Regions from separate parts of the Bradyrhizobium sp. ORS 278 genome, predicted to be linked through region 2. Evidence: predicted binding sites of a transcription regulator. Region 2 holds the regulator's gene; the other holds the start of a gene.
The links. The regulator PhoB, encoded in region 2, activates phosphate uptake and scavenging genes when phosphate is short. The targets are predictions, from matches to a motif close to TGTCATNNANCTGTCAT.
Positions count from the first base shown of each region.

Region 1 (4,201 bases), 3.5 Mb from region 2:
GGCCGTTGACGCCGCCGGCACAGGTCGCAAGCGATCGGCCCGGCGTGCATTCGCGGGCGCGCTGGCTGCCGAACAGGCCGTCGGCGATGGTCGCGCCGGTGCAGGCGAGCGGCAGATAGGTCACCGCGACATGCGGATAGCGCACGGCGAGCGCCAGCGCCGTGCGGGTCTGATAGCTGTACAGCGAGCGGTGACAGGCGGCGTTCAACCAGACGGCGCTCTGCTTCTGCCAGTTCTGCAGCGTGTCCGGGGCTTCGCAAGCCCGGCCGCCTTTGAAGCCGGCGCGGCTCGGCCGATAATACTGGCCGCTCGGCCCGCCGAGATAGGAGCGGAAGCAGAAGCCGTCATCGGCGAGCGCGACCGGCCGGTCCGGATTGCCTTCGCCGGAGGCGATGCTGTCGCCGAGGCCGGCAATCAGCACGTCGCGGACCTGAATGCCGGTCGAGACCTGCCGCGTGCCGTCGGGGCTCGTGACATCGACGGTGGCGACGGTCTGGCGGCCATAGCGCACCCGCAGGTTCACCGGTTCGGCGCAGTCGAAGGTCGAGGTCTGCGGCCCGTCGCCGTCGTCGAACGACCAGGCGCAGGTGGCGCCGACCGGCACCGGTCCGGTCAGGCGCACCGTGACCGGATGGTCGATCGGCGTCAGATAGCTTTCCTTGACGTTGTCGCGCGTGCAGGGCTCGTTGACCCGGCCGGCGAGGTCGATGCACAGGCGGTTGACGATGTTGCGGGCCCAGCCGCGTCCGTCGCTCTGCACGGCCAGCGCCTGCTCGGCCGACAGGATCGAGCGGTCGCGGGTGCTCTCGACGTGCAGGAGGAAGTCGCGCTCCTCACGAAACAGCCGGAAGCGGTTACGAACCTCCCAGCTGATCTGGAGCTGCGGGGCTGTGCCGAACTGGGCGGCAGCCGGACGCGCCGCGAACGTGGAGAGCAGGCCGGCCAGCACGCAGGCGGCAAGCATCGGACGAAGAGACATACGGGTCATACGCCAAGGATTCATACGCCAGGCATTCAATTGAGCGATGGGGCGGAAGTAAGAGAGCGGCTGGTCAGGTCAACCGCACCGCTGTCAGCTCTCGCTCAAAGCGTCAAGTCAACCCTGCGAGTGGCGCTTGATCCGCTGCGGGACGGCGGCACGCGCCGTCGCCGCCGCACGCTTGGCGGCGATCTCGTCGGAGACGGCCGTCTGCAGCCGCCGCCGCTCCTGCCATGGCTTGACGACGTTGAGCCAGAGTTCCCGGACGCCCATGATCGAGATCGCGATGGCGAACGGGATCACGAAATACAGCACGCGGAACACCAGCAGGGTGGCCACCAGCTGCTCGCGGCCGAACTGCGGCAGCGCCACCAGCATCGCGGCGTCGAACACGCCGAGGCTGCCCGGCGCGTGACTGGCGAAGCCGAGCAGGGTGGCCAGGATGAACACCACCGAGAGCGACAGAAAGTCGATCGGCGGGTTCGACGGCACCAGCAGATACATCGCCAGCGCGCAGAAGCCGAGATCGACGACGCCGATCAGGATCTGCACCAGCGTCAGTTGCGCGGAGGGGAGCACCACCTTCCAGCCGTTCTGGCCGAGCTGGCGGCGGTTCTTGCCGGCATACAACCAGCCCAGATAGGCGAAGATCGCCCCGAGGATGCCGATCGCGATCAGCTGGTTCACGGCCGGCGGCAATTGGTCCATGGTCGAGGCGGCGGCGGGGTGCAACGTCATGCCGATACCCAGCACGAAGAGGTTGCCCAGCCAGAAGGTCAGTCCGGACAGGAAGCAGATCTTGGCGACGTCGATCGCCGACAGGCCGTAGTCCGAATAGATCCGGAAGCGGATCGCGCCGCCGGTGAACACCGTGGCGCCGATGTTGTGGCCGATCGAATAGCTGGTGAAGGCGCTCATCGCTGCAATGCGATAAGGCACATGCTTCTTGCCGATCGTTCGCAGTGCAAAATAATCATAGAAGGTCAGCGTGCAGAACGCGCCGACCACACACAACGCCGCGAGCGCGATGTGACCGGGGGGGATCTCGGTCAGCGTGGAGAGGATCACGCCGCCGTCGACGCCCTTCAGCGTGCGGACGAGCGTGGTGATCGCGAAGGCGATGATCGCAAGGCTTGCTGCAATCCCCAGCCGCTTCCAGCCGATCCATTTCTTGAAGCCACGCGAGAGCGCGGTCAGCAGGCGCTGCATTCATCCTCCCGGCGGGGCGGCAGTAAATCTTGGAAAAAGGGCGAAACCATCTGATCGAAGAGGGCGGGCAATCCGTGACAGCCTGTTCCTTAAGCTAAAACATGCGCCTTGTGCAGTCCTTGACTCAACGCAGCTCGGCGTTCGCTGTGCGGGTCTGTCACACTCCAGTCACATGGCTGGGACCGCCGCGTCCCGCCTCAGTTTCGTCCCAAAGCTTACGCCCGCGGTTCGATCACGAACGTGCCCTCGCAGCCCGGGTTCCGATCGGCGCTCGCGGCGCGGCTCCGGAACAACCGGTCGGACCGCCGGTTAGCCCAAGGCAAGACGTCGATGGACATGCACGCGGTCGGGGAGGGGCCCGCCATGTTCCGAACCCCGGAAGGACGTGTGACACATGGGACTGTTCACCAAAGACATCAAGACGATGAATGACCTGTTCGTGCACCAGCTGCAGGACATCTATTACGCCGAGAACCAGCTCATCAAGGCGCTGCCCAAGATGGCCGACAAGGCGACCGATCAGCAGCTGAAGCAGGGTTTTCTGACCCATCTCGAGGAAACCCGCACGCATGTGAAGCGGCTCGAGCAGGTGTTCGAGATGCAGGGCATCGCGCCCAAGGCAGTCGACTGCCCGGCGATCGACGGCATCATCGAGGAGGCCGAGGAGGTCGCCGGCGAGGTGGCCGACAAGACCGTGCTCGATGCGGCGCTGATCAATGCCGGCCAAGCCGCCGAGCACTACGAGATCACCCGCTATGGCAGCCTGATCGCGTGGGCCAAGCAGCTCGGCCGCAGCGACTGCGCCGCTCTGCTGCAGAAGACGCTCGACGAGGAGAAGGCGACCGACATGAAGCTGACCAAGCTCGCCGAAACCAGCGTCAACCTGCGCGCCGCGAGCTGACCGCACTGGTCTCGCCTGAGACAAAACGCCGCGTGGGTCTGCCGCGCGGCGTTTTCATGCCAGCAACGCGCTCAGCTCTTTCTCAGCGCGAAATTGGCGCCGCAGAACGCCATGAGGGCGCCGAGGCAGAGCGCGGCGAGGCCCGCCAGCACGCCGGCCGCCGACGGCACTGGGCTGGGGCCCGAGATCGCCTGGCCGATGCCGGCGAGCATCAGCACGCCGACCACGACCAGGAAGTTGCGGGCGCGCTGCGGAATCTCGCCGGAGACCGCGCTGTGCATGATGTTGGCGATGAAATAGCCGGAGGAGAAGCCGACGGTCGCGATCAGCCACCAGGCGATCGCCGAGCCGGCCGGCATGAACGCGCCGTCGCTCTGCCACAGGCCGCCGAGATCGAGCCCATAGCGGGCGCCGAGCATGTGCACGGCGAGCGCCAGCAGGATGCCGGCGGCCATCGCGCCGGCCAGGATCAGGTGGCGGGGAAAATGGATCGTTTCGCTCATGCCCCGTTTGTAGGATAAGGCGCGCGGACCACGCAACAGGACCGCGCCATTTCCGACGACGCCACCACAGCCGACGACCACGTCATCCGCTACGCCTACAAGGCGTCGCTGATCGGGGCCGCGCAACAGTTCGAGCTGACGGAGCAGGGCCTGTCGTGGCGGTTCGCCGGCCGTGCGGGCTTCTGGTCTTACGCCGACATCGCCGCGGTCGGGCTGTCGTTCCGGCCGGTGTCGATGCAGGCGAAGCGCTTCCGCGCCGACATCACCCATCGCGACGGCCGCCGCCTCAGCGTCGTCTCGACCTCCTGGCAGACCGCGACCCTGATGGCGCCGCAGAGCGAGGCCTATCGGGCCTTCGTGATTGGCCTGCACGCGCGGCTCGCCGCCAGCGGCAGCACGGCGCGGCTGACTGCCGGACTGGGACGCTTCACCTATGGCGCGGCGCTCGCCGCGATCGCGTTGTTCGCCGTGGCGATGGCCGGACTTCTGGTCCGGGCGCTGCTCATCCGCGAGTGGACCGGCGCGCTGTTCCTGGTCGGCTTCGCCGCGATGTTCGCCTGGTATGTCGGCGGCTTCATCACCCGCAACCAGCCGCGCAGCTATACGTTC
Region 1 covers NC_009445.1:5,265,228-5,269,428, reverse strand. The annotation lists gene BRADO_RS23585 (hypothetical protein) at 1-988, opposite strand, end outside; gene BRADO_RS23580 (YbhN family protein) at 1,097-2,188, opposite strand; gene BRADO_RS23575 (ferritin-like domain-containing protein) at 2,583-3,089, shown strand; gene BRADO_RS23570 (hypothetical protein) at 3,161-3,592, opposite strand; gene BRADO_RS23565 (hypothetical protein) at 3,641-4,201, shown strand, end outside.
Region 1: the regulator PhoB is predicted to act here: its motif matches at 2,344-2,360, upstream of BRADO_RS23580 (YbhN family protein).

Region 2 (4,201 bases):
TTCATCGGCCCGTCCGGCTGCGGCAAGTCGACCCTGCTGCGCATCTTCAACCGGATGTACGACCTCTATCCGGGCCAGCGCGCGGTCGGCCAGCTGATGCTGGACAACACCAACATTCTCGACCCCAAGCTCGACCTCAACCTGCTGCGCGCGCGGGTCGGCATGGTGTTCCAGAAGCCGACGCCGTTCCCGATGACGATCTACGAGAACATCGCCTTCGGCATCCGCCTCTATGAGAAGATCTCGAAGTCCGAGATGGACGACCGCGTCGAGAAGGCGCTGCGCGGCGGCGCATTGTGGAACGAGGTCAAGGACAAGCTGAACGCCTCCGGCCTGTCGTTGTCCGGCGGCCAGCAGCAGCGCCTGTGCATCGCCCGCACGGTCGCCGTGCGTCCAGAGGTCATCCTGTTCGACGAGCCGTGCTCGGCGCTCGACCCGATTTCCACCGCCAAGGTCGAGGAGCTGATCCAGGAGCTCTCGGAGAACTATACGATCGCGATCGTGACTCATAACATGCAGCAGGCGGCGCGCGTCTCCGACAAGACCGCCTTCATGTATCTCGGCGAGTTGATCGAGTTCGACGACACCAGCAAGATATTCACCTCGCCGAGCGATCGGCGGACCCAGGATTACATCACCGGCCGGTTCGGCTGACGCCGACAGCAATGCCCTCAGGAGATCATCATGGCCAGTGAACATACCGCCAAGGCGTTCGACAGCGATCTGCAGGATCTGACCCGCCTGGTGGCGGAGATGGGCGGCCTTGCCGAACGGCTGATCGTCGATTCCGTCGACGCGCTGGTGCGGCGCGACGTGGCGCTCGGCCAGAAGGTGGTCGCCGGTGACGCGGAGGTCGACAAGCTGCAGCGCGTCATCGAGGAGCGCGCGGTGCTCACGATCGCCCGCCGCCAGCCGATGGCCGTCGACCTGCGCGAGATCGTCGGTGCGATGCGCGTCGCCACCGATCTGGAGCGGATCGGCGACCTCGCCAAGAACATCGGCAAGCGCGTCGCCGCGCTGGAGAGCGACTTTCATCCGCTGAAGCTGATCCGCGGCCTGGAGCACATGACCGACCTCGTTCAGTCGCAGGTCAAGACGGTGCTGGATGCCTATGCGGCGCACGATTTGCCGGCGGCTATGACGGTGTGGAAAGGCGACGAGGAGGTCGACGCGATCTGCACCTCGCTGTTCCGCGAGCTCCTCACCTACATGATGGAAGACCCGCGCAACATCTCGTTCTGCATCCATCTGATGTTCTGCGCCAAGAACATCGAGCGGATGGGCGATCACGCCACCAACATCGCCGAGACGGTGTTCTATATGATCGAGGGCCAGCAGATCATGGACAAGCGCCCCAAGGGCGACATGACCAGTTTTGCGACCACGATCCCCGGCAACTGAGAAAGACGATTCCGACATGGGCGCGCGAATTCTGGTGGTTGAGGACGAGGAGGCGCTGACGACGCTGCTGCGCTACAACCTCGAAGCCGAAGGCTACGAGGTCGAGACCGTGGCGCGCGGCGACGAGGCCGACACGCGGCTGAAGGAGCGCATTCCCGATCTGGTCGTGCTCGACTGGATGCTGCCGGGCCTCTCAGGGATCGAGCTGTGCCGGCGGCTGCGGGCGCGGTCCGAGACCAAGCAGCTGCCGATCATCATGCTGACGGCGCGCGGCGAGGAGAGCGAGCGCGTGCGCGGTCTTGCGACCGGCGCCGATGACTACATCGTCAAGCCGTTCTCGGTGCCGGAGCTCTTGGCGCGTGTGAAGGGCCTGCTGCGGCGCGCCAGCCCGGAGCGGCTGGCGACCGTGCTGTCCTATGGCGACATCGAGCTCGATCGCGAGAAGCGCCGCGTGGCGCGGTCGGGCCGGCCGATCGATCTCGGCCCGACCGAATATCGCCTGCTCGAGTTCTTCCTGGAGCATCCCGGCCGCGTGTTCAGCCGCGAGCAGCTGCTCGACAGCGTCTGGGGCCGCGACATCTATATCGACGAGCGCACGGTCGACGTCCACATCGGCCGGCTGCGCAAGCTGCTCAATCCCGGCCGCGAGCAGGATCCGATCCGCACCGTCCGCGGCGCCGGCTATGCGCTCGACGACCGGTTCGCCAAGTCTGAGCAGGCCTGATCGCGCGGTCTGCGCGGTCACGCCGCTGCCGTCTTGATCATGTGTGATGGCGTTCCCATCATCATGGTCGGGCCTCGGCAGACACAATGATCAAGACGCTCGCCATCTTTTTGACGTTGTTGCTCGCGGCTGCGACTAGCGCCGCGGCCGCCGAGCTCGAGGAGGCCGTCGCCGCGGCGGCGAATGGACAGCCCGCGGTGGCGTTGCGAAGGCTCCAGCCGCTCGCCGTCAAGGGCGACGCGCGGGCACAATTCGATGTCGGCTTCATGCAGGCCTTCGGCGTCGGCGTCGCGCGCAACCAGACGGAGGCGCTGGTCTGGTACCGCAAGGCCGCCGATCAGGGGCTCGCCATCGCCCAGCATTATCTGGGCATCGCCTATTTCAACGGCGAAGGCGCCGCTCGCGATCACGGCGAAGCCGCGCGCTGGTTCAACCGCGCCGCCGCCCAAGGCTTCGCCCAATCGCAATACATGCTCGGCCTGATGATGCTCGACGGCCGGGTCATGTCCCAGGATGTCGTGCAGGGTTATGCCTGGCTGGTGATGGCCGGCCGCAACGGCGTAAGGTCGGCCGGCCGCGAGATCCAGCGTATCAAGCTTAGCGACGCACAGCGGCGTCAGGCCGAGCAGATCATCGCGGCGTGGAGGCCGAAGCCGGAAGCGGCGGATGCCGGCATTGCCAATCCGCGCCCCGAGCAGCTGCTCGGCCTCGACCGGCACTTCGGTGATGTCGTCGATCCCACCTCCTGGCCGGCATCGTCGATCGGTGTCGTGACCCAGGCGCAATACAGCACGGGAGGCTCGTGTACCGGCACCTTGGTGGCTCCCCGCGTCGTGCTGACGGCGGCGCACTGCGTCTTCAACGGTCTGGCTCAGGTGAGTCCGGGCAATGTCCATTTTCTGGCGGGCCTGAACAAAGGCACCCCCGCCGCCTCCTCAGTCGCCGACAAGCTGATTGTCGCGCCGGACTTCATCCCGACTCAGCACGACCAATGGTCGGCCGACCGTTCGCCGGCGGATTGGGCGCTGATCATCCTGAAGGATGCGCTGCCGTCCAGGCCGGTGGCGGTAAGGGCCGTGAGCCGCGACGAGCTTGCGGCCGCGACCCAGGCGGGCACGATCTCCGAGATCGGCTACGGCCAGGAGCGGCGCTATTCGCCGACCGGCCAGCGCAATTGCAGCGCCGGCATGACCAAGGATGCGAAGCTGCTGACCGTCCATTGCCTCGCCAATTTCGGCTATTCGGGCTCCCCGATTCTCGCCGAGATCAACGGCGAACCGGTCGTGGTCGGCATCTTCTCGGCGTTCCACGAAGAGACGAGGCTGATGTTCGCCGCGCCTGCAAGCCAGTTCGAGGCGACCGTGCGGCGCGAGATCGCGGCGCAGAGCGCCTCGGCGCGGTGAGAGGAGGGCGGGGAGGGAAAGAGTTGGACATGGGCTGGTCAATGTTTGTGCGTGACCGGATAGCGGATTGCCAAGGGAATGCGGTGAACCTCGGCCGCGCGGACCCCGGGGGGGTGATTTGCAAGTGATTTGAGCGCGGCGACGCAAGCCTTGCCTTTTGGCGCGGGTCTTGCTCTCCTGTCCGAGTATGACGATTTTGCCAATTGATCATCCTCGGCCGGCCGCCTCGATCCCGGTTCGGCTCCGCGGGGACGGCGCACGAAATGCCGTGCTTATGGCCGGCCTCGTGCTCGCCAATGCGCTGGCCTGGGCCTGGGCGTTTCTGCTTTACGCCGATCGCCCGGCCATTGTCGGCACCGCGCTGTTGGCCTGGCTGCTCGGCCTGCGGCACGCCGTCGATGCGGACCATATCGCCGCGATCGACAACGTCGTGCGCAAGCTGGTGCAGGAGGGCGACAGGCCGCGCGCCGCGGGACTCTACTTCGCGCTGGGCCATTCCAGCGTCGTCGTGATCGCCACGATCGTGGTGAGCCTCGTGGCCGGCGCTGACCTCTTGAGCGAGGACAGCACCATCCGGGCGATCGGCGGGATCATCGGCACCTCCGTTTCGGCCGGCTTTCTGCTGCTGATTGCCGTCGCCAATCTGGTTCTGTTCCTGAACCTCTGGCGCTCC
Region 2 covers NC_009445.1:1,794,298-1,798,498, forward strand. The annotation lists gene pstB (phosphate ABC transporter ATP-binding protein PstB) at 1-654, shown strand, start outside; gene phoU (phosphate signaling complex protein PhoU) at 685-1,401, shown strand; gene phoB (phosphate regulon transcriptional regulator PhoB) at 1,418-2,125, shown strand; gene BRADO_RS07905 (trypsin-like serine protease) at 2,212-3,528, shown strand; gene BRADO_RS07910 (HoxN/HupN/NixA family nickel/cobalt transporter) at 3,716-4,201, shown strand, end outside.